DNA from 4 places in the Dactylosporangium sp. NPDC051541 genome. Region 1 is predicted to be linked to each of the others. Evidence: riboswitches for the same ligand, from Rfam matches in the RefSeq annotation. Region 1 holds a riboswitch; each other region holds the start of a gene.
What was found. Region 1 has a riboswitch for cyclic di-AMP ahead of ACIA8L_RS53275 (coiled-coil domain-containing protein). Riboswitches for the same ligand answer to the same signal wherever they lie in the genome.
Positions count from the first base shown of each region.

Region 2: it holds a riboswitch for cyclic di-AMP, as region 1 does, so the genes downstream of both, ACIA8L_RS24060 (NlpC/P60 family protein) here and ACIA8L_RS53275 (coiled-coil domain-containing protein) in region 1, are expected to answer to the same signal.
Region 3: it holds a riboswitch for cyclic di-AMP, as region 1 does, so the genes downstream of both, ACIA8L_RS27900 (hypothetical protein) here and ACIA8L_RS53275 (coiled-coil domain-containing protein) in region 1, are expected to answer to the same signal.
Region 4: it holds a riboswitch for cyclic di-AMP, as region 1 does, so the genes downstream of both, ACIA8L_RS05005 (NlpC/P60 family protein) here and ACIA8L_RS53275 (coiled-coil domain-containing protein) in region 1, are expected to answer to the same signal.

Region 1 is NZ_JBITDU010000027.1:15,066-22,759, forward strand. It holds gene ACIA8L_RS53265 (App1 family protein) at 1-523, shown strand, start outside; gene ACIA8L_RS53270 (exopolyphosphatase) at 488-1,444, opposite strand; gene ACIA8L_RS53275 (coiled-coil domain-containing protein) at 1,530-2,552, opposite strand; cyclic di-AMP (ydaO/yuaA leader) riboswitch at 2,562-2,716, opposite strand; gene ACIA8L_RS53280 (glycoside hydrolase family 19 protein) at 2,991-4,115, shown strand; gene ACIA8L_RS53285 (S8 family serine peptidase) at 4,356-6,446, shown strand; gene ACIA8L_RS53290 (hypothetical protein) at 6,673-7,694, shown strand, end outside.
Region 2 is NZ_JBITDU010000005.1:15,053-22,746, reverse strand. It holds gene ACIA8L_RS24070 (MFS transporter) at 1-1,205, opposite strand, end outside; gene ACIA8L_RS24065 (winged helix-turn-helix domain-containing protein) at 1,217-1,780, opposite strand; cyclic di-AMP (ydaO/yuaA leader) riboswitch at 2,046-2,203, shown strand; gene ACIA8L_RS24060 (NlpC/P60 family protein) at 2,209-3,201, shown strand; gene ACIA8L_RS24055 (chemotaxis protein CheW) at 3,323-3,847, shown strand; gene ACIA8L_RS24050 (CheR family methyltransferase) at 3,844-4,677, shown strand; gene ACIA8L_RS24045 (hypothetical protein) at 4,670-5,125, shown strand; gene ACIA8L_RS24040 (chemotaxis response regulator protein-glutamate methylesterase) at 5,122-6,162, shown strand; gene ACIA8L_RS24035 (methyl-accepting chemotaxis protein) at 6,155-7,183, shown strand; gene ACIA8L_RS24030 (response regulator) at 7,202-7,570, shown strand; gene ACIA8L_RS24025 (lipid asymmetry maintenance protein MlaB) at 7,567-7,694, shown strand, end outside.
Region 3 is NZ_JBITDU010000006.1:280,499-288,192, reverse strand. It holds gene ACIA8L_RS27915 (polyprenyl synthetase family protein) at 1-527, shown strand, start outside; gene ACIA8L_RS27910 (SigE family RNA polymerase sigma factor) at 851-1,468, shown strand; gene ACIA8L_RS27905 (hypothetical protein) at 1,465-2,277, shown strand; gene ACIA8L_RS27900 (hypothetical protein) at 2,270-2,944, opposite strand; cyclic di-AMP (ydaO/yuaA leader) riboswitch at 3,179-3,331, opposite strand; gene ACIA8L_RS27895 (diguanylate cyclase domain-containing protein) at 3,380-4,951, opposite strand; gene ACIA8L_RS27890 (FAD-dependent monooxygenase) at 5,011-6,228, opposite strand; gene ACIA8L_RS27885 (TetR/AcrR family transcriptional regulator C-terminal domain-containing protein) at 6,296-7,213, shown strand; gene ACIA8L_RS27880 (aldo/keto reductase) at 7,223-7,694, shown strand, end outside.
Region 4 is NZ_JBITDU010000001.1:1,093,866-1,101,559, reverse strand. It holds gene ACIA8L_RS05030 (branched-chain amino acid ABC transporter permease) at 1-416, opposite strand, end outside; gene ACIA8L_RS05025 (branched-chain amino acid ABC transporter permease) at 413-1,300, opposite strand; gene ACIA8L_RS05020 (AMP-dependent synthetase/ligase) at 1,297-3,090, opposite strand; gene ACIA8L_RS05015 (ABC transporter ATP-binding protein) at 3,087-3,854, opposite strand; gene ACIA8L_RS05010 (ABC transporter ATP-binding protein) at 3,851-4,585, opposite strand; cyclic di-AMP (ydaO/yuaA leader) riboswitch at 4,887-5,048, shown strand; gene ACIA8L_RS05005 (NlpC/P60 family protein) at 5,056-6,000, shown strand; gene ACIA8L_RS05000 (methyltransferase domain-containing protein) at 6,062-6,844, shown strand; gene ACIA8L_RS04995 (hypothetical protein) at 6,899-7,309, shown strand; gene ACIA8L_RS04990 (RNA polymerase sigma factor RpoD/SigA) at 7,366-7,694, opposite strand, start outside.

The DNA.
Region 1 (7,694 bases):
CGTGCTCGATGAACATGCCCGCGCGTCGGTGCCCGGCATGGCCGTCCTGTACGAGCGGCTGGTCAACGCCAACCCCGGCGCGCCCGTCTTCTACCTCTCCACCGGCGCCTGGAACGTGGCCGCGACCCTCACCCGGTTCCTGTCCCGGCACCTGTACCCGGCCGGCCCGCTCCTGCTCACCGACTGGGGGCCGCAGCCGGACCGGTTCTTCCGCAGCGGCCAGGCACACAAGCGGGCCTCGCTGTCCCGGCTGGCCCAGGAGTTCCCGGACATCCGCTGGCTCCTGGTCGGCGACGACGGCCAGCACGACCCGGAGATCTACGCCGAGTTCGCGGCCGAGCACCCCGACTCGATCGCCGCAGTCGCGATCCGGCACCTCTCGCCGGCCGAGACGGTGCTCGCCGGCGGCTTCCCGGGCGTGGCCGGCTCACCGCGGCGCTTCCCGCCCAACGACCACCGCTGGCTCAGCGCTCCGGACGGCGCGGGGCTATGGCGTCTTCTGCGGGATACGGAGATCCTCTAGCTTCCGGATGAGGTCCTGCAGCACCCGCTCGGACTGCTCGTGCGGGACCTGGCAGGTGCCGGCGGCGAGATGGCCACCGCCGCCGTACTGCAGCATGACCGAGCCGATGTCGACCGGCGACGAGCGGTCCAGGATCGACTTGCCGCAGGCGAAGACCGTGTTGAGCTTCTGCTTGCCCCAGATCACGTGGATGGAGACGCGGGCCTGCGGGAACAGCGCGTACACCATGAAGCGGTTCCCGGCGTAGATCGTCTCCTCGTCGCGCAGGTCGACGACGACCACGTCCCCGTGCATGGTCGACACCCGGCGCAGCTGGTCGTTGAACAGCTCCTGCTGCTCGCGGAACAGTTCGGCCCGCTCGGCGACGTCCGGCAGGGCCAGGATCTCCTCGACGTCCTGGTGGTCGATGCAGGCGTCGATGAGCTGCATCATCAGCTGATAGTTGGAGATCCGGAACTGCCGGAAGCGGCCCAGGCCGGTGCGGCTGTCCATGAGGAAGTTCAGCAGAGTCCACCCGGTCGGCTGCAGAATTTCGGTTATGTCGTACTGTGCCGAATCCGCCCGGTCCACGGCCTCCATCAGCTCCGCGGAGACGTGCGGGAAGCGCTCGGCCCCGCCGAAGTGGTCGTAGATCACCCGGGCCGCGGACGGCGCCTCGGCGTCGATGACGTGATTGGTGGCCTGGCCGTGCTGGTTCCGCTGCGCGCGCAGCGTCTCCGAGTGGTGATGGTCGAAGACCATGTGCGCGCCCGGGGCATAGGGCAGGTTCGTCAGGATGTCCGTCGGGCCGACCTCGACCGCGCCGTCCTGCACGTCCTTCGGGTGCACGAACGTGATGTCGCCGATGAGGTCGAGCTGGCGCAGGAGCACTGCGCAGACCAGTCCGTCGAAGTCGCTGCGGGTCACGAGACGGTACTTCACTGCAATACCCCTAAGCACAAACGGCCGGTCGACGGTTACCCCATCGGCCGGCCGTGCGTGTAGGTGAGCGGTTTCGTGGATCTCGCTACAAGATCGACAGGTGCACGTGGTTCGTGTGGTCACTGGAGGGGTCGCCGGCGACGCCGCTGTAATGGTGCCAGCCGACTGCCGGGGTCCAGATCTGTTTGAACCAGATCACGTACATCACGCCGAGCTGGGTGGCGTTCTTGACGAAGTAGGCCGCGAGGTTGCTGCCATACACGAAGTCGTCACCGGCGGCGACGCCACCGAAGCCCGTCTTCGTCTGCACCGAGAAGTCGCAGGCGCGACCCTTCGGGTGCTCGTAGGGCCCGCTCGGGCGGAAGCACGAGACGAACCGCTTGAAGTTGGACTTCTGCGCCTCCTGCATGGCGTGCAGCATGCGCGGGGTGATGCAGCCGGTGGTGGTGGGGTCGTCGACGTTGCACTTCTCCGTCGGCAGCGACCCGTTGGCGTTGCGCGGCACCGCGTCGGCGGTGGGCAGGTTGGCGCTGACGAAGCCCTTGCTCGGGCCGCCGGCCAGCGCGAGCGCCTTCTCGGCGTCCTTCTTCTTCTGCTCCATCGTGGCGACCTGCTGCTGCTGCGCGGCGACCTCGTCGTCGAGGGCCTTCTTCTGCGCCGCCTGCTGCTCCTTCAACAACTTGAAGTCGTGGAGCAGGTGGTCGTTGTGGTGGGCGATCTGGTTGATGGAGCCGGCCCGCTCGGCGAAGCTGTCCGGGCTGTCGGAGTCCATCAGCGCGGCGATGGTCGTCAGCGGGCCGGTGCGGTAGGCCGCGACGGCGATCGCCTCCACCTGCTCCTGGATCGAGGCCAGCTGGGCCTCGGTCGCCTGGAGCTGCGTGGTGAGCTCGGCCTGGTGTTTGACGGAGGCGTCGAACTTCGCCTTCGCGTCGGTCCAGGCCCGGGTGCTGTCGTCGAGCACGGAGCCCAGGGTCGGGTTGGCGCTGGAGCCCTCGTCGCCGGTGTCGCCACCGGGCTCGGCCGCGGCGGGTGTGGCGGCGAGCCCCCCGAGCACCAAGGCCGCCAGCAGCGCCACGAACACGCTTCGGTAGGGATGTCGCGATGACATCTGGTTCGTTGTTCCTTCCGTCGGCCGCCGACCGAGTTAGCTGACGGGTTCGGGACGGAACGACCCCTACCATCCCTCCGCCGGTGGGCGGAGGGGCGGATTCACCCCAACGTTACGGTGGGTCCCCGGCTCGCCACGGTGCGGCGATTAGGCGGCAGCCCCGCCCGGCACCGGGGGCGGTGCCCTCGTGGACGTGACCGTGGGTCACTGTACCCAGGGCTTGGATTTCCCGCACCGCACCGTTTGTGCGGAGCTGGCCGTCCCCGATTGCCCGTGATGCGGATCACTTTCTTCGGTTGTCGTACGTGGTTACGGCCTGACAGCGCGTGATGGTTCAACGCAACCGTAAATATTCTTCATAAAGCTATTTCGTGCGCTCCTTCCGGCGCCCGGGACTGGTCCTCTGGGCGGGTCTTCCGGAATTGAAGGAGTGATCAGGTGTCGAGAGTGCGCCTACTGGCGATGCTCGCCGCGGTGACCATCGTGGGCGGGGTGGTCGCGGTCTTCAACATGCTGCCCGCGTCGGCCGCCGCTTGCAGCCCCGCGTGGCAGGCTTCGGCGGTCTACACCGGGGGCGCGACGGTCTCCCGCAACGGTCACAACTTCCTCGCGAAGTGGTGGACGCAGAACGAGGCCCCGCCCGGCAACACCGGCGTGTGGCAGGACCAGGGCGCCTGTGGCGGCTCCTCCACCGGCGGTGGCGGCGCCCCGGCGACCGGTAGCGCGGGCGGCTGCAGCTTCCCGGCCTGGGTCCAGGGCAAGAACTACGCGACCGGTGACATCGTGAAGTTCACCGACGGCAAGTTCTACATCGCCGAGCACGAGAACCCGGGCTACAGCCCGGTGATCAGCACCTGGTTCTGGGACCCGTACACCTGCTCCGGTGGCGGCACGGGCGGTGGCCCGACCGGTGGCACCACCACCCCGCCCCCTTCGACCAGCGGCTTCGTGGTCAGCGAGGCGCAGTTCAACCAGATGTTCCCTTCCCGTAACTCCTTCTACAGTTACTCGGGCCTGGTCGCCGCGTTGAAGGCGTACCCCGCCTTCGCCGGCACGGGCTCGGACGCGCAGAAGAAGCAGGAGGCCGCCGCCTTCCTGGCCAACGTGAACCACGAGACCGGTGGCCTGGTCTACGTGGTCGAGCAGAACACCGCGAACTACCCCCACTACTGCGACACCAGCCAGTCCTACGGCTGCCCGGCCGGCCAGGCGTCGTACTACGGCCGCGGCCCGATCCAGCTGTCGTGGAACTTCAACTACAAGGCCGCCGGTGACGCCCTGGGCATCGACCTGCTGCACAACCCGAACCTGGTCCAGACCGACTCGGCCGTGGCCTGGAAGACCGCCCTCTGGTACTGGAACACCCAGAGCGGCCCCGGCACCATGACGCCGCACAACGCGATGGTCAACGGCGCCGGCTTCGGCGAGACGATCCGCAGCATCAACGGCAGCCTCGAGTGCGGCGGCCGCAACCCGGCGCAGGTTCAGAGCCGCGTGGACGCATACCAGCGCTTCGTGTCGATCCTGGGCACGGGCGTGGGGGCGGGCGCTCTGAGCTGCTGATCTTTCCCGGTTGATTCCGGCGGCGGCCTCCCTGGGGTGTGGGGGCCGCCGCCGGAGCGTTTGCGAATGGCGCGAAATTTTACGAGCGGACCGGGCCGAAAGTTCAGAGACGGCGTGGAAATCGCCCGAACGGATGAGCCTCTCCGGGTCGACATCGACAAGGATGGGCACGATCTTTGCCGCTCGGCAGAGGCCATCGCCCCGTCCACATAAGACGCTTACCATGGGGAGAGTCACAAAGTGTCTTTGGTTCGCCGAGCCGGTCGCTCGGTCCTGGCCGGAATCGCCGTAACGGCCGTCGCCACTGCAGCGACCCTCATCCACGCGGGAGCCGCGTCCGCCGCCGCTCCCGCCGACGCGAAGAAGCAGCAGCACCCGAGCGTCGCCAAGAAGTCCGAGACGAGCGTCATCAAGGACAGCTACGTCGTGCTGTTCAAGTCCGGCGTGAGCGCGGCCAAGGTCGACGCGAGCGCCGCGGCGCTGACCAAGCAGTTCGGTGGTTCGGTCACCCACACCTACAAGAACTCCGTTCACGGCTTCGCGGCGAACATGAACGCGGAGCAGGCCAAGAAGCTGGCCGGCCACGCCGATGTGGCGCTGGTCGAGCCCAACCGCACGCTGAAGGCCAGCGACACCCAGGTCAACCCGCCGTCGTGGGGGCTCGACCGGATCGACGCGATCTTCGCGCCGCTGAACAAGCGGTACAACTACCCGAACACGGCGGGCAACGTGCACGCCTACGTCATCGACTCGGGTATCCGCACCACGCACACGGAGTTCGGCGGCCGCGCCACCAGCGGCTACGACTTCATCGACAACGACACGAACGCCGATGACTGCCTCGGTCACGGCACGCACGTCGCCGGCACCATCGGCGGCACCAACTACGGCGTCGCCAAGCAGGTCAAGCTGGTGGCCGTGCGCGTGCTCGGCTGTGACGGCTTCGGCACCACCGCGCAGGTCGTCGCCGGCATCGACTGGGTGACCGCCAACGCGATCAAGCCGGCCGTGGCCAACATGAGCCTCGGCGGCGACGCCGACGTCGCGATCGACAACGCCGTGCAGGCCTCGATCAGCTCCGGTATCACCTACGCCGTCGCGGCCGGCAACGAGCACGACAACGCCTGCAACCACTCGCCGGCGCGGGTTCCCACGGCGCTGACGGTCGGTGCGGCGAACGAGATCGACTTCCGCACGGACTTCTCCAACTACGGGCCGTGTGTGGACCTGCACGCGCCGGGGCACGCCATCCCGTCGTCGTTCAACACGAGTGACACCGCGATCGTCAAGGAGAGCGGCACCTCGATGGCGAGCCCGCACGTCGCGGGCGCGGCCGCACTGGCGCTCGGCACCAACCCGACGTGGACGCCCACCCAGGTGAGCAACTACATCGTCTACGGTGCGACCCGCCGGACCGTGCGCAACACCGCGGGGATCGCGGGGACCACCACCCCCCTCGCCACCACCGACACGATGCTGCGCATCGGCGAGCAGGCGGTTCCGCTCGCCTCTGGCCTGCGTTCGCTGGTCAACGGCAAGAACATCTCCGTCGGCGCGAACGGCGTCCAGCCGATCATGGCCAGCTCGCCCGTCGCGACCATGGGCGACCAGGAAAAGTTCACCATCGTCAGCGGCGGGACCGGCTACATCGCGTTCGCGTCGTGGGTGAACGGCAAGTACATCAGCGCCACGGCCGGCGGCACCGGCTCGCTGATCGCCAACGCCAGCACGATCACGGACGCCGAGCGGTTCCAGGCGACCATTCAGGGTGACGGCACGGTGGTCCTGATGAACAAGCTGACCGGCAAGTACGTCACCGTCCCGAACGGCGGCAACAGCCCGCTGGTCGCGACGGCCAGCACGATCACCACCACCGAGAAGTTCATCTGGGCTTCACCGGCGCCGGTCGTCGCGCTGCGCGCGCAGGTCAACAGCAAGCTCGTCACCACGCCGAACGGCGGCGCCAACCCGCTGATCGCCTCGGTGAACGCGACCGCGTCCACCTACCTCGAGCAGTTCGACGTGCTCGACCTCGGTGACGACGGCATCGCGCTGCGGGCCCACTCCAACAAGAAGTACGTGTCGATCACCGGCTCCGGTCTCTACACCGGTCCGCTGACGGCCAACTCCACCACCTACGACAGCGGCTACCTCCAGAAGTTCTGGGTGCTCCACGACAGTGAGGGCGTCGTGCTGATGTCCCAGTGGAGCGGCTACCTGGTGCAGGCGCCGAACGCCGGCAACTCGCCACTGGCCGCCCAGTTCGACTGGGACGTGAACGACATCGACCCGTCGGTGCTCTTCAACCTCGAGCCGATGAGCGTCAACTGACCGAAATGGTCCGATAGCACAGCGCGAGCGGCGGGCCGCCGGGGCACCTTCCCGGCGGCCCGTCCGTGTCGCAAAGGACCTTTTGCCGGGCGCTTTTCGAGATACCGGCAATTCGTCCGAAATGGTCGCTTTCCGCGCAAATGCGGTAACGGTCCGGAGTTGGCCCACTAGCGGAACGGCCGCCGCGGTCGAATACTATTCGCTGCACGTAGCCGGGGGAGTGAAAATGCAGCCCAACGTTCCATTTCGCCTCATCGAGGTGCTAGGCACCTCGCGGGTCGGCAAAGTGTGGGCGGGTATGGACCCGGCGGGCCGCCAGCTGACCGTTGCGGTGCTCGACGCGGGCGCCGCCGCCGACCCGCGGTGGCGCGGGGCGTTCGAGTCGGCCGCTCGGGCGACGACGCAGCCCCACGGCGGCCCGATGCCCGTGATCGGCGCCGACTTCGCCGCGCCCGCGCCCTGGGTCGCCATGCTCGCGGACGGTGGCCCCGGCGCCGTGCGGGTGTTCCAGACCCTCGGCGTCGAGTGGATTCCGGCCGCCCCGGCCGGTCCGCCCGCCCCCGTGCCCGCAGACCAGGCGAGCCGGTGGGCGACCGGGCCACAGCCGCTTGTCCCCGCGCCGCCGCCCGTGTCGCCGCCGCCCGTATCGGCGCCGCCCGTGTCGGCGCCGCCGGTCGTCCCGGCTGCGGACCGGCCGACCGAGGTGCTCCCGGCGTTCCCGCCGCCGATCCCCGCGCTGCCGCTGCCGCCCGGCTACCAGGCGCCGGTCTCCGGTGCGGCCGGCTATCCGCCCGTCTCCGGCCCGCCCGGCTATCAGCCGCCGGTATCGGGCGCGGGGGTCTACCCGCCCGTCTCGGGCGCGGCCGGCTATCCGCCCGTCTCCGGTGCGGCCGGCTATCCGCCGGTGTCCGGCCCGCCCGGATACCAGCCCGAGCGGCCGGTGTCCGCGCAGCCGCAGCGGCAGCCGTGGGACGACCAGGGCCCGTCGGCGTTCGGCGACGAGTCGCCCTATCCGCCGCTCGGTGACGTCAACGCGCCCCGGCCCCGCGGCCGCATGTGGGCCGTGATCGCCGCGGTCGCCGTGCTGGTGGTCCTGGTCGGCGGTGGGACCGTCCTGTGGCTGACCGTGTTCAAGGACGGCGGCACGACCCCCGTGGCCCAGCCGTCGACCCAGTCGTCGGCTCAGCCGTCGTTGTCGCCGCCGATGGTGGCCACGCCGTCACCGGGCCAGCCCGGCCTCGAGCCGCC
Region 2 (7,694 bases), on a different contig from region 1:
ACCGACGTCACCGTGATGCCGGCGTCGGTCACCGTGATGCGCTCCATCGCCGCATCGTACGGGGGGACCCGGCGCAGCAGCGCGGCCGACAGGAGCAGGCCGGCGGCCGCGCCCAGCAGGACCAGCCGGTAGTCGAGGATCGCGATGAGCGCCGCGCCCGTGGCCAGGCCGGCGGTCTGGGGGCCGGTGGTGCAGAGCTCGAACGCGGCGTACACCCGGCCCTGCAGCTGTCGCGGCGCGCGGCGCTGCAGCAGCGTGATGACGGCGATGACGATGCCGACCAGGGCGGCGCCGGCCCCGGCCTGGCCGGCCAGGACCGACGGCAGCCACGGTGTCGTCAGGAGCAGGGTGGAGGCGGCCAGCAGGGCGAAGCCGGCGGCGGCCGCGCGGATCTCGCCCAGGCGGCGGATGGCGGAAACGGAGTACAGGCCGCCCGCGATCGCGCCCAGGCCCTGCAGTGTCTGTACGACGCCGGCGAACTCCGGCGGGCGGTGCAGGCCCTGGCCGATGACCGCGTAGACGGTGGCCTCGCCCGCGCCGAAGGCCAGGGTGCAGACGGCGGCGGCCACGGTCAGCCGGCGCAGCGCCGGGGCGGTGAACAGGAACCGGAAGCCGGCCCCGAGGCGGCGGTCGGGCGCGGCCGGGCGTGGTTCGGCGACGTGGACCGCGGCGGTGCACGCGGCCGCGGCCAGGAACGTGGCCATGTCCAGCGCGGCCACCGCCGGGCCGCCGACCAGGGTGAACAGGCCGGCGCCGGCGAGCGGTGCGAGGATTCGCAGGCCCTGCTGGACGGTGCGCAGTGTGGCGTTGGCGTCGGCGAGCAGGTCGGGTGGCAGCAGTACCGTCAGCAGGGCCGACTGGGCCGGGGCGATGACGACGTTGAGCAGGCCGTACAGGGCCATGACGGCGTAGATGAGCCAGACGTCGCCGCGGTCGCGGACCAGCAGGAGCGGCGCCAGGACGGCGGTGCCGGCGAGGTTGGCCGCGATCAGCAGCGGGCGCCGCGGGAGCCGGTCGACGAGCAGGCCGGCGAGGGGGGCCAGCAGCGCCGGGGCGGTGAAGCACACGAACGTGAGCGCGGCCGCCGTGTCGCTGCCGGTCAGCGTCTTCACCCAGATGCCGCCGGCCAGCCACAGCGCGCTGTCGCCGAGCAGGGAGAGCGCCTGCCCGGTGAGGTACCGCCGCGCCTGCCGCTGACGCCACATCCGGCGGACGCTCATGTCGCCGGGTAGACGCCAAACAGGACCTCCACCGGGAGCGCGCCCTCGGGGCGCTCGGCGCGGGCGGCCCAGCGGGCGCGGAACTCGTCGGTGAGCGCGCGGTAGGCGGCGGCCATCTCGGCGGCCTCGGCCGCGGTCACGTGCATCGTCGAGGTGTGGCCGGCCGCGGCCGCCTGCCACTCGGCCGGGTAGGTCGGGGCGGTGTCGACGTAGCGGCGGGCGCGGGCCAGGAGCCGGTCGAGCAGCACGTGGTCGAGGGCCTGCTGGGCCCGGGTGAACTCCGGGTCGCCGGGCTGGGCGGGGGCGGTCCAGCCCGGGTGGGTCAGCCGCCAGGGGCGGACCCGGCCGCGGCCGCCGCCGGCCTCCTCGACGAAGCCGTAGCGGGCCAGCTGGCGCAGGTGGAACGAGCAGGTGGTGGGTGATTCGCCGATCAGCTCGCCGGCCTGGGTGGCGGTCAGCGGGCCGTCCTGCAGCGCGTCGAGCAGCGCCAGGCGGACCGGGTGGCTGAGCGCGCGGAGGGTCTGGGGGTCGGTGAGCGTTCGCGGGGTGACCTCGGCCATGCCGTCGAGAGTATTCTCTCGAAAGAAAACTGTCGAGATGATCCTCTTATCAACCCAAGTACTGCTCAGGGCTCGTCGGGCATCGCAGGGGTGCAGGGGGCGGTGAGTCCCTTGCCCGGGGCGGGAGCGAAGCGGCCCCGGAATCCGCATCCGCTGTTGATCTTTGCGTCTGTCTTAAGAAAACCTTTGGGGTATTCGGGGACCGAGATGCTGTCGTTACGTTTGGTGCGCTGACCGGTCGACGCCGCCCAACCCCTGGACGGCCCGGACGGCACCGCCGAGTTGCGTATCGAGCCTGGTGACAGGCCTGGTACGGGAGCCGGGGAACCATGTTCCCGGGGTGAATCCGTGCACGCACGGTAGGGCGCACCTTCTTTCCGCCCGAACCCGTCAGCTAACCCGGTAGGCGGTCCGGAAGAAGGAACAACGTGTTCATCCGACGAACGGCGCTGCGCTCGCTTCTCATCGGGCTGACGGTTGCGGCCGTGGTCGCGCCGGCGTGCGCCGCGCACGCCGATCCCTCGCCCGAGGAGATCCAAGCCAAGATCGACCAGGGCAACAAGGACCTTGAGCTGGTCGTCGAGCAGTACAACAAGACCACCGGGGACCTGACGGCCACGCAGGCCGCGATCACCAAGCTCGAGGACGGCCTCAAGCCGCTGCAGACCGACATGGAGGCCGCGCAGGCCGGGGCCGAGCAGGTCGCGATCAACGCCTACAAGACCGGCAACAACCTGCGGACCTGGTCGCTGATGCTCGGGGCCAGCTCGTCCGACGGGTTCGTCGACCGGGTCGGGACCCTCGAGCAGATCTCGCGCAACCAGCAGCACGACATCGCCGCCTACTCCGCGGCGAAGGGCACGTACGACACCGAGAAGAACCGCCTCAACGAGCAGCTCGCGGCCCAGACCCGGCAGAAGACCGAGCTGGAGACCAAGCGCAAGCAGATCGAGGGCGACATCGCCCGGCTCGACGACATGCAGCGCAAGGCCGACGAGGCCGCGGCCAAGGCCAAGACGCCGACGAAGACGACCACCACCACGACCTCGACCTCGGCCTCGTCGACGGCGGGCTGTGGCAGCGGGGCCGGCACAGTGGTGAAGTTCGCCTGTGCACAGCTCGGCAAGAAGTACGTCTTCGCGACGGCCGGGCCCAACACCTACGACTGCTCCGGCCTGACCATGGCCGCGTGGAAGGCGGCCGGGGTCACCCTGCCGCACAACGCCGCGCAGCAGTGGGGCAAGGTCAAGCACATCAGCCGCAGCCAGCTCGTCCCCGGTGACCTGGTCTTCTACAACGGTCTCGGGCACGTCGGGATCTACATCGGCAACAACCAGATCATCCACGCGCCCAACAGCCGCACGGTGGTCAAGGTCGCCCCGATCGACGTCGACTCGCTCTACGGCTACGGCCGCCCGTAACGACCGGTTCGCGGAACCGCCCGGTGCTTCGGCGCCGGGCGGTTTTTTTGCTACAGACGGGCCCGGGGGCGCCGATCAGGCCGGGGTAGGCGATCGGAGCGCACACAGGACGGGCAGAGCGGTGAGTATCACCCACAGGGCCGCAGACGACGCGCAGCCGGCCGGCGGGCTCGAGGCCGGGCGGTACCTCACGTTCACGCTGCACGATGAGGCGTACGCGCTCGACATCTTCCACGTCATCGAGATCATCGAGTATCGGGCGCTGACGGCGGTGCCGATGGCGCCGGACTTCGTGCGGGGCGTCATCAACCTGCGCGGGCGGGCGGTGCCCGTGGTCGACCTCGCCATCCGCTTCGGGCAGCGTGCGACCGCCGTCGCGCGGCGGACCAGCATCATGATCGTGCGCAGCGGCGATCAGGAAATCGGCATCCTGGTCGACATGGTCAACAAGGTCGTCGGCTTCGGGCCGGGGGACCTCGAGCCGCCGCCGACGTTCGGCACGGGCATCCAGCCGGAGTTCATCAGCGGCATGGCGCGCCGCGAGCACGACTTCATCATCGTGCTCGACCTCGAGCGGACCCTGTCGCCGGCCGACGTCGCGGTGCTCAGCCAGGCCGGCCGCGACTTGGCGGACGAGAGTCCGTGACCGGATCGCTCCAAACCCCGCCGGAGATCACCGGGGCGGACTTCGCGGCGATCAGCGCGCTGCTGCACGAGCGCACCGGCATCCGGCTCGTGCCCGGCAAGGAGACGCTCGTCATGGGGCGGCTCAGCAAGCGGCTGCGGCAGCTGGGTCTGCGCGGCTACGACGAGTATGTCCGGCTCCTGCGCACACCCGGCGGCCACGAGCTCGGCCAGGCGATCGACCTGCTCACCACCAACGAGACGTCGTTCTTCCGGGAGCCGCAGCACTTCGAATACCTGCGCGACACGATCGTGCCCGAGCACCGGCCGGGGCGGATGTTCCGGCTGTGGAGCGCGGCCAGCTCCAGCGGCGAGGAGGCGTACACGGCGGCGATGGTGCTGCTGGAGAAGCCACCGGCCGGCGGGTTCGAGATCCTCGGGACCGACGTGTCGACCCGGATCGTGGCCGGAGCGCGGCGCGGGCTCTACCCCCTCGAGTCGGCCGCCCGGATCCCGATGGAGCTGCTGCGCAAGTACTGGCTCAAGGGCCGCGACGAGTACGCCGGGCTGATGGCGGCCGGCGCGACCCTGCGCGAGCGGGTGTCGTTCCAGCACGCGAACCTGCTCGACGACCTGCGGGACCTGGGCCTGTTCGACGTCATCCTGCTGCGCAACGTGATGATCTACTTCGACCCGCCGACGAAGGCGGCGCTCGTGCGGCGGCTCCAGCAGATGCTGTACCCCGAGGGCCACCTCATCGTGAGCCTGTCCGAGACGCTCAACGGCATCCCGGCCCGGCTGCGGATGATCCGCCCGTCGATCTACCGGCTCCCGGCGGGCTCCCGTGACTGACGAGGTCTTCCTGCACCCGGGCGAGTTCTGCTTCGCCGAGGCCGGCACCCGCATCTCGACGCTGCTCGGCTCGTGCGTCTCCGTCTGCCTCTGGCACCCCGGGCGGCGCATCGGCGGCATGTGCCACTACCTGCTCCCCGGGTCGCACCGCGGCGACGGGCGCTACGCCGGTGGGGCCTTCGACCTGTTCCTCCGCGAGCTCGACCGGACCGGGACGGAGCCTTGGCAGTACCACACGAAACTCTTCGGCGGCGGTGCCCAGCTGCTCGAGGGCCGGGTCGCGGCGGCGAACGTGGCGGCCGGCCTGGCGCTGCTGGAGCGGCACAGCTTCACGCTCCTGACCAGGGACGTCGGCGGGACGGGGGCGCGGTTCCTGCGCTTCGACCTCGACACCGGTGACGTCTGGGTGCGCCGCAACAGCGGCCGCGGGCTGGGCGTGGCGTCATGACGACCCGGGTGCTGATTGTCGACGACTCGGCGGTGGTACGGCAGGTGCTGTCCGCGGTGCTCAGTGGCGCGTCCGGCATCGAGGTGATGGGCACGGCGCCCGACCCGATCAAGGCGATGACGATGATGCAGCGGGCCTGGCCCGACGTGATCGTCGTGGACATCGAGATGCCGCGCATGGACGGGCTGACGTTCGTCAAGCAGGTCATGGGCACCCGGCCCACACCGATCGTCGTGTGCTCGTCGCTGGTCGGCGCGGGTGCCAAGGCCGGGCTGGAGGCGCTCGCGGCGGGCGCGGTGACCGCGGTGGCCAAGCCGACGAGCGGGCTGAAGCAGTACCTGGAGCAGGACAGCGGCAACATCGTGGCGGCCGTGCGCACCGCCGCCACGGGCCGGGCCCGGCGCGTGGATCGCCCGGCGGCCCGGCTGGCCGAACCGGCCCCGGCGCGCCGGACGCAACAGCGGCGGCCGGAGCGGCGGGTCGTGGCGATCGGCACCTCCACCGGCGGCACCCAGGCCCTCGAACGGGTCCTGACCGTGCTGCCGTCCCGCTCGCCGGCCGTGGTCGTGGTACAGCACATGCCCGAGAAGTTCACCGCCGCGTTCGCCGAGCGCATGAACACGCTGTGTGCGGTCGACGTGCGCGAGGCCGCCGACGGCGACCGGGTCCAGGACGGCCTCGTCCTCGTCGCGCCGGGCGGGCGGCACATGGAGCTGCTGCCCGACGCGGCCGCCGGATATCGGGTCCGGGTCTTCGACGGCCCGCCGGTCAACCGCCACCGGCCCTCCGTCGACGTGCTGTTCCGGTCGGTGGCGAGAGCGGCGGGCGCGGACGCGCTCGGCGTGATCATGACCGGGATGGGCGACGACGGCGCCCGGGGACTGCTGGAGATGCGCCAGGCGGGCGCCGTGACCGTCGCCCAGGACGAGGCGACGTGCGTCGTCTACGGGATGCCCAAAGAGGCGGTGGCGCTCGGCGCGGCTGAGCGCGAGGTGCCGCTCCCGGCGATAGCAGAGGTGATCCGCAACCATGGCTGAGGCGCTGTACATCCTCATCGCACTGCTCGCCGGCCTGGCCGGCGGCTTCGCCCTCGGCCGGCGCCGACCGGCGGCCCCGCCACCCGCGCCGGCCGCCGCCCCGGACGCGTTCCGCCGCGGGGTCGGCGCGTTCGCCGAGGAGGTGGCCCCGGTCTGGTCGGCCCAGATCGAGTCGTCGCGGGCCCAGATGGAGTCCGGGATCGCCGCCGTCACCCAGCAGTTCAGCCAGATCGTCGACAACGTCGACGCCGTCCTGGCCTCCTCGGCCGATGCGATCGACAGCGGCGGCGCCGGGTCGTTCGACCGCGGCCGGGAACGGCTGGGCAACGTGGTCCGCACGCTCGACGACGCGATGCGGGCCAAGCGACAGGCCGTGCACGACCTGTCCGGGCTGGCCGCGTTCAACGACGAGCTCAAGCAGATGACCGCCGACGTGGCCCAGATCGCCGCGCAGACGAACCTGCTGGCCCTCAACGCCTCCATCGAGGCGGCCCGGGTCGGCGCGGCCGGCGCCGGCTTCGGCGTGGTCGCGCTGGAGGTCCGGCGGCTGGCCGACCGGTCGCTGCAGACCAGCGAGCAGATGGCGGACAAGGTCGCGGGCATCGGCGCGGCGATCGGTTCGGTACTGGCCGGGGCCGAGGGCGACGCCGAACGCGAGAGCGTGGCCGTGGCCCGGGCCAACGACGACGTGCGGGAGGTCATCGACGACCTGCAGGACGTCGTGAACCGCTCGCGGGACTCCTCGCAGCGCCTGGAACGGGCGGCCGTCGACATCCGCTCCACCATCTCCGACGCGATCGTCAACCTGCAGTTCCAGGACCGGGTCGGCCAGGTGCTGCAGCACCTCGAGGACAACATCAGGCTGCTGCCCGGCCACGTCGCCGGCGCACCGGACACCGGGCCGCAGGCGCGGGCGCTGCTGGAGGAGCTCGAGCGCACCTACACCATGCAGGGCGAGCTGCAGGCCCACCGCTCGGGCGCGGTGACCGAGGCCCCCGAGTCGGAGATCACGTTCTTCTAGTTGTTGTGGAGGCGGCACATGTCCAAGACCGTTCTGATCGTCGACGACTCGGCCTCGGTCCGGCAGGTGGTCACGATCGCGCTGAAGGGCGCCGGCTACGAGGTCATCGACGCCGTCGACGGCCAGGACGCGCTGCGCAAGCTGGCCGGCAAGCGGGTCCACCTCATCATCTCCGACGTCAACATGCCGAACATGGACGGCATCACGCTCGTCGGCGAGGTCCGCAAGCAGCCCGACCACCGCTTCACGCCGATCATCATGCTGACCACCGAGTCGCAGGAGGAGAAGAAGCGGCAGGCCCAGGCGGCCGGCGCGAAGGCGTGGGTGACCAAGCCGTTCCAGCCCGCGCAGATGCTCGCGGCCGTCTCGAAGCTCATCGCGCCGTGAGCACCCGGCTGGACCTCGACGGTGAGCTGACCATCGTCTACGCGGCCGAGCAGCACGAGCAGCTGCTGCGCTTCCTGACCGGCGGCCCCGACCTCGAGCTCGGCCTCGGCGGGGTCACGGAGCT
Region 3 (7,694 bases), on a different contig from region 1:
CCTCGCTCGCACTGCGCCGGGGAAGTACCGCCGGCGAGGAACGCACCGACCTGCTCCGCGACTGCCTGGCCATGGTCGAGCAGCGGACCGGCGCGCTGTTCGGCTGCGCCTGCGCGCTCGGCGCGGTCGCGGGCGGCGGCGACCCGGCCCAGGTGGAGCGCCTCCGGCTGTTCGGGGTCCGGCTGGGCCTGGCCGTCCAGTTCACCGAGGACCTCATCGGCATCTGGGGCGAAGGCGGCCGCGCCGACCTCCGCCGCCGTCGCCGCTCCCTCCCCGTGGCCGCCGCGGTAGCCGCCGGCGCCGACGAGCTGACCGCCCTGTTCGCAGGCCACGGCCGCCTCAGCGACACCGACGTCGAACGCGCCGCCAAGACCATCGAACAGTCCGGCGCCCTCGACTGGTGCCGCCGCCAGGCCGACGAGCTGCTCTCCCAGGCCCTCCTGGCCCTCGACCTGGCCTCCCCCTCCCCCGCCGCCGTCGCCGAACTCGTCGCCCTCGCCCGCCGCGCCACCGCCACCCCCCGATAACCGCCACCGCCACCGCACCGCCACCCGCCGCGCCGCACCCGCCCCGCCCCGCCGCGCCTCCGCCACCCCGCGCCCCGCGATGGAGCCCGAGCCGCCACCCGCCACCGCCACCCGCCGCGCCGCACCTCCGCACCCGCCCCGCCGTGCCTCCGCCACCCCGCGCCCCGCAATGGAGCCCGAGCCGCCGCGCGTCACCGCGCGCCGAGCAGAGCCGCCACCGCAACCTCCGCAAGCGCTGCGGCAAGGGACAAAGCAGTCGTCGACGGCCCGAACCGGATGGGGGTCCCGGCACGCCTAAGGGGTGATGCGGGGAGGGCTGCGGCATGGCGGGGGACGACGAGTTTCACGAGTTTGTCCGGGCTCGGCTGCCGGGACTGCGGCGGGCGGCGTTTCTCCTGTGCGGGGACTGGAGTCGCGGGGACGACATCGTGCAGCGGGCGCTCACCGATGTGTACGTGCGGTGGAAGCGGGTCCGGCGGGCCGGGAACGTCGATGCGTACGTGCGGGCGGTGCTCGTGCATCGATTCGTCGACGAGCGGCGGCTCGCCTGGTCGGGGCGGGTGCGGCTGGTCGATCAGGTGCCGGAGCGGGGGGTTGAGGACCGGGCGCTGACGAATGTCGCCGCCGGGATTGACCTGCAGGCGGCGCTCGCGCGGTTGCCGGAGCGGCAGCGGGCGGTACTGGTGCTGCGGTTCTTTTATGACATGTCGGTCGAGCAGACCGCGCAGGTGTTGCGGTGCGCGCCCGGGACCGTGAAGAGCCAGACCTCGGTCGCCCTCGCAGCGATGCGGCGGCTCCTCAAAGACGACGAGACCGTTCCGAAAGACGAGACCGTCACGAAAGACGAGACCGTCACGAAAGACGAGACCGTTCCGAAAGACGAGACCGTCACGAAACACGAGACCGTCACGAAACACGAGACCACTGCGAGGTCGCGATGAACGAGGACAGCCTGCGCAGTCTCATGCGGGCCGACGACGAGCCGCCGGAGTCGCTCGTCGACCTGAGTGCGGTTGTGAGCGTCGGGCGGCGGCGGCGACAGCGAAGGTTCGCGCAGCAAGCACTAGCGGCCGCGCTGGTCCTGGCCGGTGGGCTCGCGCTGGCCCAACCGGGCGCACAGCCGGACGTCTCCGCGGCGGACCCACCGACGCCGGCCGTAACCCACCGACAGCAAGCGCCCGAGCAAGGGCAAGAGCGCGGGTTCGACCCGGTGCTCGTGCTGCGGTTCAGGGCCGGCTGGCTGCCGGAAGGCGTCCAGCCCGACCCGTATCCGCAGCTGTGGGCGGCCCGGCAGTCGCAGCGGTACCGCAGCCAGGACGGAACAACCGACTTCACGATCTCCCTGTACGCACCCGACTTCCCTCCACAGGGCCACAACGAGAAGCAATGGCCATGGGCCCCCGACGCATACGCCACGATCGCCGGCAAAGCACCCGGCGACGCCGCCGCGAACCAGAACCTCTGGCAGCACATCGCCGAGCAGCTCGACACCGACGCCCAGCGTCCCGTCCCGCTGCCCGGTTACATCACCGGTGTCACGCCCGGCCTGGCGCTGGTCGGCGTCGAGTACAGCTACGACGCCGCCCAGCAGCGAACCGTCTGGGTGCTGGTGCTCAACGACCACGCGTATGTGCCCGGGACAGCCGACGACCCCGGGCTGCGCGTCCCACTCGTCCCGGGCGGCCGAGCACCGGGAACCGTCCACCTGCTCGACGACCCGAAGGACTGGACCATCGACCCGGTCAGGTGAGCGCGGCCACGACGGCCTCGGCCCGGTCGGCGTGCTTCTGGTAGGCACCGGGATAGGCCGAGCGCTGCACCGCCTGGGCCGCGCCGGTCACGCTCATGCCCTGCCAGCCGGAGACCTCGGACAGGGCGCTGTAGAACAGCATCGCCGAGTGCGCCGGGTCCATGAGCTCGGGCACGCTCCCCCAGCCCTGGCTGGCCCGCTGCTGAAACAGCCCGACCGAGTCGTGGTCGGCCGAGACGCCGTCGTGCGGGAGCTTGAGCGAGGACGGCACGGCCGGGCTGGCGACGTTGTACAGGTCGCTCTCCTGCATAGCCGTGGCGACCGCGACGACCAGGCCCTTCTCGGGGATGCCCTGGGCCCGGCCCTGCTTGACGATCGCGGCCGCGTTGTTCATCTGGGTCTGGTCGAGGCCGGCGACGGGGCGCGGCAGGATCGGGGCCGCGGCGACCTCGACCGGCGCGATGGACAGCACGGCCAGGCCGAAGACGTCGTTCGCTTCGACGTCGTAGGCGGCGTGTTTCGGCTCGTACATCGGCAGCGAGTCGGTCACCGAAGGCGGCGCGCCGGCCGCCGAGGCCGCGGTCGCGGTGGCGGTGGTGCTGCCGGCGGAGCCGGAGGCGAGCAGCGTGGCGGACAGGACGACGGCGGACACGGCCGCGGTTCTCACGGGTTGCACGGGACGGCGGTGCCGGGGCTGAAACTGCCGCGGCAGCGGGGTCAAGAGAGGCAAGAAAGGTCTCCGGGACGAGAGCGGGCGCCCGCCATCGGCACGATCCCGTGGTGCGTAAGGGATCGCGCGGAGCGAGCGGCGGTCGGCGGTGAGCGGACGGCCAGGAATCAGGTCCTGGCGCTCACCCGTCCGGGAGCGTGACGGCGACAGTCGTCGTAGAGCACGATGCGGTTCTCCTTCCGGTGCCGCCTACCGGGTTAGCTGACGGGTTCGGACGGGAGGATTCGCCCTACCGTGACTCGGTCACGGATACACCCCAAGGACTGCGATGGGTCCCCGGCTCGCGACGCCGAAGTGTGCGGCGCGACTCGACGGCGCCTGCCCGGTGCCCCCGCGGATCGGAGTGCGTCGCCCGGAGCAGACCACCCGACACTACCCAGCGGTTTCGGCCTCGGCCAACCGCAGCAACGGGATACCACCCCCAGCACCGGTTCGCTCACCGTACGCTGTCACCCGTTCGGTCACCCGGTGGTTGTGGCGGTGGCCTTTCACCTGGTACATCGCTCGATCGGCGACCCGCAGCGCGGCACCGGAGTCGTGGACCGTGGCATCGATCACGGCTGCCCCGACGCTGACCCGGACCCGCAGGACGCGCCCGTCGTGCACGATCGGCGCCGCGACCGCGTGCTCGATCCGGTCGATCAGCGGCGCGACCGAGGCCACACCCAACGTCACCGACGACGCCGCGACAAGCAGGACGAACTCATCGCCGCCCAGCCGGGCCACCGTGTCGCCCGGACGGACCAGGCCGCACAGCCGTTTGGCCACTTCGATGAGCACGACGTCCCCGGCGTCGTGGCCGAGCGTGTCGTTGACCATCTTGAAGTCGTCGAGGTCACAGAAGAGCAGCACGCTGTCGCCCTGGGCGGCCTGGGCGCGGCGGATCGCGGCGGCCAGCGGTGCGGCCAGCGCGTCGCGGTTGGCCAGGCCGGTGAGCGGGTCCCGGGAGGCCCGGCGGACCAGGTCGGCCTCGGTGGCCTTACGCCCGGTGATGTCCTGGACCTGGAGGATGCCGAACGGCGGCGGCCCGGCCACCAGCGACAGGGTGGCCGCGACCCAGATTTCCGCCCCGTCGCCGCGCACGCAGCGGATCTCGTAGTCGCGCACCGGGGTGCCCTTGCCGGTCGTCGCGGCCGCGAACGCGAACCGGGCCCGGTCGAGGTCGTCGGGGTGCAGCAGGTCGGCGATCTGCAGCCGCAGCAGGTCGGACTCGGACCGGCCGAGCAGCTCACAGAGGGCGGGGTTGACGCGGGTCATCCGGGTCAGGCCGGAGCCGTCGAGGCTGAGCGTGCACATGCCGGTGCCGGCCCCGGTGAAGGCCAGCCGGAACGCCTCTTCGCTGGCCGCGAGGTGCCGGCGCTCCCGCCGCAGCTCCTCGACCAGGTTGGCGTTGTCGATCGCGATGCCGGCCTGGGCGGCGAGCATCTCCAGCAGCTCGCGCTGCAGCGGCCCGGGCCGGCGCCCGTCGTCGGGCAGGTCGACCGCGAGGATGCCAACGAGCTCGCCGCCGGGCGCGCGCAGCGGGGCGAAGAGGGAGTCCAGCGGGTCCCACCGCTCCTCGGGGGCGACCCCGTCGTCGGCCGGGACCTCGTCCGGCACCCAGGTGGGGAGGTGGAAGCTGTGCCGCTCGGCCGGGAGATACCACAGCTGCCCCCACGCCTCCGACCGCCCGACGTAGGCGTCGAACTCGGCGGCCGGGTATCGGGTGCCGAGCAGCGCGGCGGCGACCTCCTCCGGCCCGGCGGCGGTGACCACCTCGTAGCACCCTTCGTCGCGGTGCAGGTAGTTGACCACCGCGGCGCCGAACCCGGTCCCGTCGACCACGGCGTCCACGATCAGCTGGAGCGTCTCGGCAACGGTGCTGCCGGTGTTGATGCGGCCGGTGATGCGATACACGGAGCGGATCGCGGCCATCGCCGCGTCCCGTTCATGCTTCCGCGCCATCTGACCTTGCACCCATACATCGACGCATCAAACCGGATGAGAAGTAAACCCTATACCGATCACGAGATCGCCGATGGCAAGATCAACGCATTCGCGGCCTTGCGGGCCTGGCTGGTCATGGCCGCGAACATGAGGTTGCGGCCCGGCATGTACGGCAGCAACCGGATGCTCAGGCTCATCATCCGGGCGGCGAGTTCACTTTTGGGCGCGAAGCCGCGGGCGGCACCGAGCGCGGCCCGCTGATTGACCTCCACAAATTCGTGCAATTCCCGGTCGTACTCCCTCAAGTCGTCCCCGGCCACGATGTGCCGAGCGAGCAGGTACGCACCGACCAGGGCCATCCCCGTTCCCTGCCCGGTCAGCGACGACGGCGCGTAGCCGGCGTCACCCACCAGCGCGACCCGCCCCGCGGTCCAGCCCGGCAGGCGGACCTGCGCGTTCGGGGCGACGTACAGATCGGGGGCGGCCCGCAACCGCTCCAGCAGCCGCGGCCCGGCCCACCCGGCCCCGGCGAACGCGGCCTCGACCGACCGCACCCGCTCGGCGCGGTCGCGGGGCGGCATGCCCCCGCCATACAGGAGCGTCACCTTCACATCGCGAGACCCGCCGCCGGCCGACTGCGCCGGTACCGACGAGGCCTGTGTCGCCTGACAGTCGCGGTCCGTCTTCACGCTGATCACCCGGCCCGGCATCGTGTGGATCAGCTGCCACCGCTCCACGCCGAACTCGTTCGGGGCCGTGAACACGGCGGTGTTGCTGCCCAGATGATGGAGGTGCTCGCCGGGGAACGCCAGCGCGCGGACGCGGGAGTGGATGCCGTCGCAGCCGGCGACGTAGTCGAACTCGCGCACCCCGCCGCGCTCCAGCCGCACCACGACCCGCTCGCCGCGCTGGTCCAGCGCCGCCACAGTGTCCCCGAAGATCCACTCAACGCCCGGTGGCACGGCCTCATGCAGTACCCCCGAAAAATCGCCCTTCATGATCTCGATATCCGAGGGGTCCAGGACGCCGAAGCCGCGCGGAAGCGTGGCGATGCGTTTGCCGTCCGCGTCCACGAAGCTCGTGCCCTCCGTGTCGGTCTGCCACCGCCGCGCTTCCGCCGCGACGCCCATCCGCTCGGCCACCTCCAGCGCGACCCCGCGGACGTCGACCGCGTAGCCGCCGGGGCGGATCGCCGGGGCCCGCTCGACGACCGTGACTGCACACCCGGCCCGGGCCAGCTCGGCGGCGAGGGCGTTGCCGGCGATGCTGGCGCCGGAGATCAGAACTTTGGTCATGCGTACACCGTACGAACACCGCGTCCGGGCGCTCAACGTCGCGCGATCGGGGATAGGGTGTGCACTAGTGCAGCACGGTACCGAGCCCCCGTATCAGCGCATCGTCGCCCGGCTCCGGGTCGCCATCGCCGCCGGCCAACTGCGCCCCGGCGACCGCGTCCCGTCGACCCGCGAGCTCATGCGCTCCTACAACGTGGCCATGGCCACCGCGACCAAGGCCCTCAACACGCTGCGGCAGGAGGGCCTGGTCGAGCCGCAGCCCGGGATCGGCACCGTCGTCGCCCGGCGCCCGCGCACCCGCGTCACCGCCACGCCCGACGGGCCGGCGCCGCTGGACCGGGTGGTATCGACCGGCATCCGGCTGGCCGACACCGAAGGCCTGGCCGCGCTGTCGATGCGCCGGCTGGCGGCCGCGCTCGGGATGCCGACGATGACGCTCTATCGGCACGTCGCCGGCAAGGAGGAGCTGCTCATCCTCATGACCGACGCCGTCTTCGGCGAGTCCCCGCTGCCCACCGCCGACGCGCGGGCGCGGGACTGGCGGGCCGCCGTGGCCACCTCGGCGCGGCTGCAGTGGGGGGTGTACCGCCGCCATCCGTGGGCGGCCGAGGTCATGTCGTTCACCCGGCCGCCGATGGCCGAGCGGGCGATGGCGCACACGGAGTGGAACCTGGCCGCCCTGGAGCGGGCCGGCCTGCCCCTGCCGGTCGCCATGCACGCCACGATCATGCTGGCCAACCACGTCCGCGGCACCGCCGTCAACCTCGAGTGGGAGGCCGCCGCCGAGCAGGACACCGGGGTGGACAACGTCGAGTGGTTCACCGCGCAGGAGGCCCGCTTCGCCCGGATCACCGCCGGCGGCCAGTTCCCGACGATGGAGAAGCTGGCCGCGCTCGGCGGCGACTCCGTCGACTACGAGCTGGACACGATTTTCGAGTTCGGTCTCACCCGCTTGCTCGACGGTCTGGCCGCGCTCATTGGTTAGGTTGGGGGCATGAAGCTGAACTCCGGCCACGAGATGCCGATCGTCGGCTACGGCACCTGGCCGCTCAAGGGCGCCCCGGCCACCGACGCCGTGCTGGCCGCGATCGAGTCCGGGTATCGCCTGCTCGACACCGCCTCCGCCTACGGCAACGAGGACGCCGTCGGCGCGGCCGTGCGCCAGTCCGGCCGGCCGCGGGACGAGCTGTTCGTGACGACCAAGCTGCGCGGGAGCGACCAGGGCCGCGGCTCGACGCGCGCCGGGCTCGAGGGTTCGCTGGAGCGCCTCGGTCTGGACTACGTCGACCTGTACCTCATCCACTGGCCGCTGCCCAACGTCGGCAAGTACGTCGAGTCGTACGAGGAGATGGCCGAGCTGCGGCAGGCGGGCCTGATCCGCTCGCTCGGCGTGTCCAACTTCCTGCCCGAGCACCTCGCCGCCGTCACCGCCGCCACGGGCATCGCCCCGGCCGTCAACCAGCTGC
Region 4 (7,694 bases), on a different contig from region 1:
ACCACGGCCAGGTAGAGCCCGCGCAGCCGGGTCGCCAGCGGCGCGACCAGCATCCCGGCCAGGGCGGCGACGAGGCCGGCGGCGGGCAGCCAGACCAGGATCTCGGTGACGCCGAAGCCGATCGTGCGCCCGTCCGGGTCACCGGCCAGGGCGGCCGCCGTGTAGGCCCCGATGGCCAGGAAGAACGCGTGGCCGAGCGACACCTGCCCGGCCAGGCCGGTGACGATGTTGAGCCCCAGCGCGCCGACGGCGGTGACGCAGGCGAGGCCCAGCAGCTGCAGCACGTCGTCCTGGACCAGGAACGGCATCGCCAGCGCGACCAGAAGACCCAGAACGACGAAGGAGCGCTGCACGGTACTGCCGAACAGTGCGAAATCCTGGGAGTACGCGGTGTGCAGGAGCGGGCGCTTTCTCATACCCGCGTCACCTCCCGGGTGCCGAACAGGCCGTAGGGGCGGACCAGCAGGACGAGCAGCATGACGACATAGGGCGTGACGACGGAGAAGTTGCCGCCCAGCCACGACAGGTGGCCCTGGTAGGTCGCGGTCACCTCCTGCACGACACCGACGACGACCCCGCCGATGACGGCGCCCGGCAGCGAGTCGAGGCCGCCGAGGATGATGACCGGCAGCGCGGTCAGCGCGACCAGCCACAGCGACTCGCTGACGCTCCCGCCGACCGCGGCGAAGGTGCCGGCCACGGCCGCGAGGGCGCCGGCCAGGGCCCACGACACGGCGAAGACCGACCCGACGCTGACACCCTGCGCGAGTGCGGCCTCCTGGTCGTAGGCGGCGGCCCGCATCGCCAGCCCGGTCTTCGTGTAACGGAAGAACGCGAACAGCCCCGCGATGAGCACGGCGGTGGTGAGGACCATCGCGATGTGCCGCTGCTCGACGAGGATGCCGCCCGGCAGCGTGAGCACCTTCAGGCCCCACGGGTCACCGACGTGCCGTACATCCAGGCCGATGAACGCGTTGTCGACGACCCGGACGGCGACGTCGATGCCGAGCGTGATGATGGCGACGGTGAACACCGGGCGGCCGATCATCGGGCGCACCGCGAGCCGCTCGACGCCCAGCGCCAGCCCGCCGGTGGCCGCGGCCGCCACGACGAGGGCCAGGAAGAAGCCGAGCGGGCCGACCAGGTAGGTCACCAGCACGGCCCCGGCCAACATGAACGACGGCTGGGCGAAGGAGATCACCCGGGTCGCCTTGTAGATGATGACGAAGCCGAGGCCCAGCAGCGCGTAGACGCTCCCGGTGCCGACGCCCCGCAGCACGCTCTCCAGCAGATCCTTCACGCGGGACTCCGGTACATCTCGTCGATGTCGGTCCGGAACGCCTCCGCGATCGCGGCGCGGCGGACCTTCTGGGTGGCGGTCAGTTCGCCGGTCTCGTGGTCGAGCTCCTTGGGCAGCATCCGGAACGTCTTGAGCTGCTCCACCGGCGCGCGGCCGGCGTTGACGCCGTCGACGACGCCGCGCACGAGGGCCCGCACCTCCGGCTTGCCGGACAGGTCGCGGTAGGTGGTGTAGGCCAGGCCGCGCCGCTGGGCCCACTCGCCGACGGTCTCCAGCTCGATGCCGACCAGCGCGGTGAGGTAGGCCCGCCGGTCGCCCACGACGATCGCCTCCTTGATGTACGGGGAGGCCTTGAGCGCGTTCTCGAGCTCGCTGGGGGCGATGTTCTTGCCGCCCGCGGTGATGATGATGTCCTTGGCCCGATCGTTGATCCGCAGGTAGCCGCCGTCGAGCGTGCCGATGTCGCCGGTGCGCAGCCAGCCATCGGCGGTGAGGGCGGCGCCGGTGGCGGCTTCGTCGCGGAAGTACCCCGCGAAGGTCCCCGCGTGCCGGGTGTGTATCTCGCCGTCGTCGCCGATGCGCACCTCGACCCCGGGCTGCGGCTCGCCGACGGTGCCGAGGCGGACCCGGCCCGGCTGGTTGGCGGTGGCGATGGCGGAGTTCTCCGTCATCCCGTACACCTCGTGCATCGCCACCCCGATGCCCATGAAGAACCGCAGCACCTCGGGCGCGACCGGTGCGGCGCCGCTGGCCGCGTACCGCACTCGACGCAGGCCGATGCGTTCCCGGAGCGCGCGATAACAGCAGAGCCAGCCGAGGGTGTACCGCAGCCGGCTGCCGAACGTGTGCCGCCCGCCGGTCCGGGCCAATGTCGCCCCGATGCCGTCGGCGACCCGCAGCCAGAGCCTGAGGCTGGCCCGTTTGATCGGCGACGCACCGGCGATCCGGGTGGTGACCCCGGCGAGCATCTTCTCCCAGATCCGCGGGACGCCGAAGAGGATCGTCGGCTGCACCTCGCGCAGGTCGGCCTGCACCGTGGCGATCGACTCGCCGAAGTGCACGACCACTCCCGAGGCCGCGCCGAGCCAGACGGTGAAGACGCGCTCGGCCACGTGGCACAGCGGCAGGTAGGACAGCGCCAGGTCGCGCGGCCCCGGCGGCGGGTCGGTCAGGCCACCGTCGCCGCGCAGCACCCCGATCGCGAAGTCCACGTTGGCGACGGTGAGCATCGCGCCCTTGGGCCGGCCCGTCGTGCCGGACGTGTAGACGAGGGCCGCCAGGTCGCCGGGCTCGGCGCCGAGCTCGAGCGGGTCCTCGTGCGAGCCGGCCAGCATGTCGTCCCAGGAGAGCAGGGCCTCGTGTTTGTACCGCCGCCGGATCCCCTTCGGATCGAGGTACACGATCCGCTGGAGGTCGGGGCAGTCGCCGAGCACCGCAAGGGCCTTGTCGACCTGCTCCTGGTCCTCGGCGATGAGGACCTTCGCGCCGGAGTGGGCGAGCAGGTAGCCCACGTCGCCGGCCGGACTGGTCGGGTAGAGCCCGACGGTCGCGGCCCGCAGCGCCACGGTGGCGACGTCGGCGAAGAGCCACTCGGGCCGGTTCTCGGCCAGGATCGCGACCCGGTCGCCCGGGCCGACGCCGAGGCCCCGCAGCGCGTGCGCGACCCGCCGGGCGGTGGCCCAGTATTCGCGCCAGGTGATCTCGCGCCAGATGCCGCGGTGCTTCTCCCGCATCGCGACCGTCTCGGGGCTCGCTTCCGCGCGGTCGCGGACGAGGTCGGCGATGGTCATTGCGTCTCCCCCAGATAGGCGCGGATGACATCCGGGTTCTGTTGGACCTCTTTGGGGGTACTGCACGCGACCGGCACGCCGAAGTCGACGACGAGGACCCGGTCGGCGAGGTCCATGACCAGACCCATGTCGTGCTCCACGAGGATCATCGGGATGCCCAGCTCCTCGCGGATGTCGAGGATGTAGCGGGCCATGTCCTCGGTCTCCTCGAGGTTCATCCCGGCAACGGGCTCGTCGAGCAGGAGCAGCTTCGGCTCCATCGCCAGGGCCCGGCCGAGCTCGACGCGCTTCTGCACGCCGTAGGGCAGCAGCCCCACCGGCATCCGCCGCCACTGGGCCAGCTCCAGGAAGTCGACGATCTCCTCGACCCGGGCCCGGTTGGCCAGCTCCTCGCGGCGGGCCCGGCCGAGCCAGGCGATCGCGGCGAGGGTGCCGTAGCGCATGTGGTGGTGCCGGCCCAGCATCAGGTTCTCCACGACCGTGAGCTGGCGGAAGAGCTCCACGTTCTGGAACGTCCGGGCCACACCGAGCCGCGCGACGCGGTCCGGGCGCAGCCCGGTGATGTCGTTGTCCTCCAGGAGCACCCGTCCCTGCTGCGGGCGGTACACCCCGGAAATCACATTGAAGATCGACGTCTTGCCGGCGCCGTTGGGCCCGATCACCGCGAACAGCTCGTCGGCCCCGACGCTGAAGTCGACCCCGTCGATGGCCTTGACGCCGGCGAAGCTCAGCCTCACGTCCTTGAACCGCAGGACATCGCTCATGACAGCCACCGCTTCCGGCGCTTGTAGTGCTTGACGTCGCGGAAGCTGTGCTCCGCGTGGGCGCCCAGGTAGAACTCGCGGATGTCGTCATCGGCGAGCAGCTCGTCGGCCGGCTTGTCCAGCACGACCTTGCCGTTCTCCAGGACGTAGCCGTGCTCGGCGACGGACAGCGCCATGGTCGCGTTCTGCTCGACCAGCAGCACGGCCGTCCCGGCCCGGTTGATCTCGGTGATCAGGTCGCGCACCTGCTCGACCATGCGCGGGGCCAGGCCCAGGCTCGGCTCGTCCAGCAGCAGGTACTTCGGCTCGGACATGAGCGCCCGGCCCATCGCCAGCATCTGCTGCTCGCCACCGGAGAGGTAGCCGGCGATCGACCCGCGGCGAGACTTGAGGACGGGGAAGAGCGCGTACATCCGCTCCATCGCCGCGGCCGCGCCCCGGCGGCGGGTGTGAGCACCCAGCCGCAGGTTCTCCTCGACGGTGAGCTCGGCGAACGTCCGCCGGCCCTCCATGACCTGGCTCACCCCGCGCCGCACGATCGCGGCCGGGCGCAGCCGGTGGACCGGGCGGTCGTCGAGCGTCACCGAGCCGCGGGTGACGGCGCCGTCGTGCACGCCGAGCAGCCCGGACAGGGCCCGCAGCAGCGTGGTCTTGCCGGCGCCGTTCGCACCGAGGAGCGCGACGATCCGGCCCTCCGGCACGTCGAGGCTCACACCCCGTAAGACCAGCATCACATCGTCGTAGACAACTTCGAGGTTCTGGACCCGTAGCACGTGCGGACCCCCGAAACTATTTGCACCGGCGGTGTATGAAGTTACGTGTATTTAACCGTCTCTCTGTGCAAAATCAAGTCCCGAATCAGTAACCGTCCGGCACCAAAGTCACGGTGCGGTATCGCGTACCAACCACCAGTAATTTGGACTTTCCGGTCATTAGCTATCGAGCGGGACGCACGCCTTTCGCCCGGCCGGTGATCACGTTAAGTTAGGCGCTGGCCTGCTCGGCAGTCCGTCATCCACCCCGGATGGCGCCGGGCAAGCGCCGCCGAATCGAGTTGTGCGCACCCACCCCTCCGGGCGCGCGCATCGAACCGGGGACCCACGTTTCTGGGGTGAATCCGCGACGCTGCGGTAGGGCGCTCTCTTCTCGCCCGAACCCGTCAGCTAACCCGGTAGGCGGTCGGTGCATGAAGGGTCTTTCCTTGTCCACTGGACATCGTGCCCGCCGGTCGGTGCTGCGGACCCTGGCGATCGGGTTCATCTCCCTCGCCGTGCTCGCACCCGCCACGGTCGCACACGCCGACCCCTCGCTGGCCGAGATCGAGGCGCAGCTCAAGCAGCAGAACGACGACCTCGAGCTCACCATCGAGAACTGGAACAAGCTCAACATCGACATGGCCGACTCGCAGGCCAAGGCGGCCGACCTCGAGAAGCACGTGTCCGACACCAGCGCGGGCGTGCAGGCCATCGCGATCGAGGCGTTCAAGAGCAACGGCAAGATGCGCAACCTCAACGCCATGCTCAACGCGACGTCGTCGGGCTCGCTGATCGACCAGATGTCGATGCTGCAGCAGATCACGCATCAGCAGCAGAAGAGCATCGAGGAGTACAAGGCGGCCAAGGCCAACCTGGACCAGACGATCGCGGCCCAGAACACGCAGAAGGCCGACTTCGAGAACAAGCGCAAGCAGATCGAGGGCGACGTCAAGAAGCTCGAGGACCTGCAGAAGAAGGCCAAGAACGCGGGCAGCACCAAGGTCACCGGGGCGAACTACAACCCGGGCACCCTGCCGGCCGTCTCCGGCAACGCCGGCGCCGCCGTGAACTACGCCAAGAGCAAGCTCGGCAAGCCGTACGTGTACGGTGCCGCCGGCCCCAACTCGTTCGACTGCTCCGGCCTCACCATGGCCGCGTGGGCAGCCGCGGGAGTGAGCCTGCCGCACAACGCGGCCAGTCAGTGGAGCAAGGTGGCCCATATCCCGCGCAGCGCGCTGGCCCCGGGCGACCTCGTCTTCTACAACGGCCTCGGCCACGTCGGCATCTACGTCGGCAACGACACGATCATCCACGCACCGCACACGGGTGACGTCGTGCGATACGCGTCGGTGAGCGTCGACAGCATCTACGGATACGGCCGGGTCAAGTAACACGCTGTATTTGCTGCGGGGCCGTTCTTCTCCGGAAGAGCGGCCCTGCATCATTGGGGCCATGGCCTCCTGGGACCCGCAGCAGTACGAGCGCTTCGCCGAGGAGCGCGCCCGGCCCTTCCGTGAGCTCGTCGCCCGAATCCCCACCACGTCGGCGGTGGCCGTCGTGGACCTCGGCTGCGGCCCCGGCACGATGACCGCCACGCTCGCCGAGCGCTGGCCCGACGCCGCCGTCCTCGGCCTGGACTCCTCGGCCGCGATGATCGCGGCGGCTTCGTCGCTGGCGACGCCGCAGCTGCGGTTCCAGCTCGCCGACGCCGGGCAGTGGCGGCCCCAGCGCGGCTCTGTGGACGTTGTCGTGGCCAACGCCTCACTCCAGTGGGTACCGGACCACGAAATGCTCCTGCCGCTCTGGGCGGCCGCGCTCGACGACGGCGGCACCCTCGCATTCCAGGTGCCGGTCTCCACCTTTGATCCGGGCTTCGGGGAGGTCGCGGCTTCGGGGCGGTGGGCGGCGACCCTGGCCGGCGCGATGGACGCCACCGGGCCCCGCTCGGCCAGCCCGGTCCTGCCCGCGACCGACTACGTACGGTTACTGTCCACGGCCGGCCTGACCGTCGACGCCTGGGAGACGACCTACTACCACGTGCTGCCGGGCGAGGACCCCGTCTTCGAGTGGTTCAAGGGGACCGGGCTGCGGCCCTACCTCGACGCGCTGTCCGGGGCCGACCTCGACGCGTTCACGTCGGAGATGCGGCAATACCTGCGCCGGGTGTACCCGCCCGAGCCCTTCGGCACGATCCTGCCGTTCCCGCGCCTCTTCGTGGTCGCACATAGGGCATGAGCCGCGTCGGGTGGCTTACATCGCCGGGTTTTGAAGATCCCTACGCTGGCGCGCGTGAGTAGAACCTGGAAGATCATCCTTTTCTCGGCGATCGGTGCCTTCGTGCTGTGCTTCGCGGGCATCTTCGGCGGGGTCTTCTTTGTCATCGGCAAGGCCACGGACGCGCCCAAGGCCGCGACCGCCGACTTCCTGGTCGCACTGGAGGGCGGCAACACGAAGGCCGCCTACGACATGCTGTGCACGGACGCGCGGGAGCGGTACGACTCGGCGGCTTTCGCGGCTTTTGTGCAGAAGAACGCCCCTACCGCGCACGACTTCTCGTGGGGCGGCTCCTACAGCAACGACAACGGCCACGAGACGGCCACCATCTCCGGCACCATCACCACGAAGAGCGGCAAGATCAAGCACGACTTCGAGCTGGTCAAGGAGAACGGCTCGTGGAAGCAGTGCGGCAACCCGTACTGAGATTGTGAAAAAGCCCCAGGTCGACAGTGACCTGGGGCTTTGCCGTATCTAGGGGGTTATGCGGCGGCCAGGCCCTCGGCGCGGGCCAGTTCGCGCAGGCGGCCGAGCGCCTGGATCTCGAGCTGGCGGATGCGCTCGCGGGACAGCGAGAACCGGGACGCGACCTCGGTCAGCGAGTGCTCGCGGCCGTCCTCGAGGCCGTAGCGGGCCCGCATGATGCCGGCCGACCGGTCGTCGAGGTGGTTGAGCAGGCCCTCGATCCGCTGCCGCTCCAGTGCGGCCAGGACCACGTCCTCCGGCGACGGCGCGTCGGAGTCCGAGACCAGGTCGCCCAGGCTCGTGTCGCCGTCGTCACCCACGGGGGTGTCGAGCGACACGGTGTCCT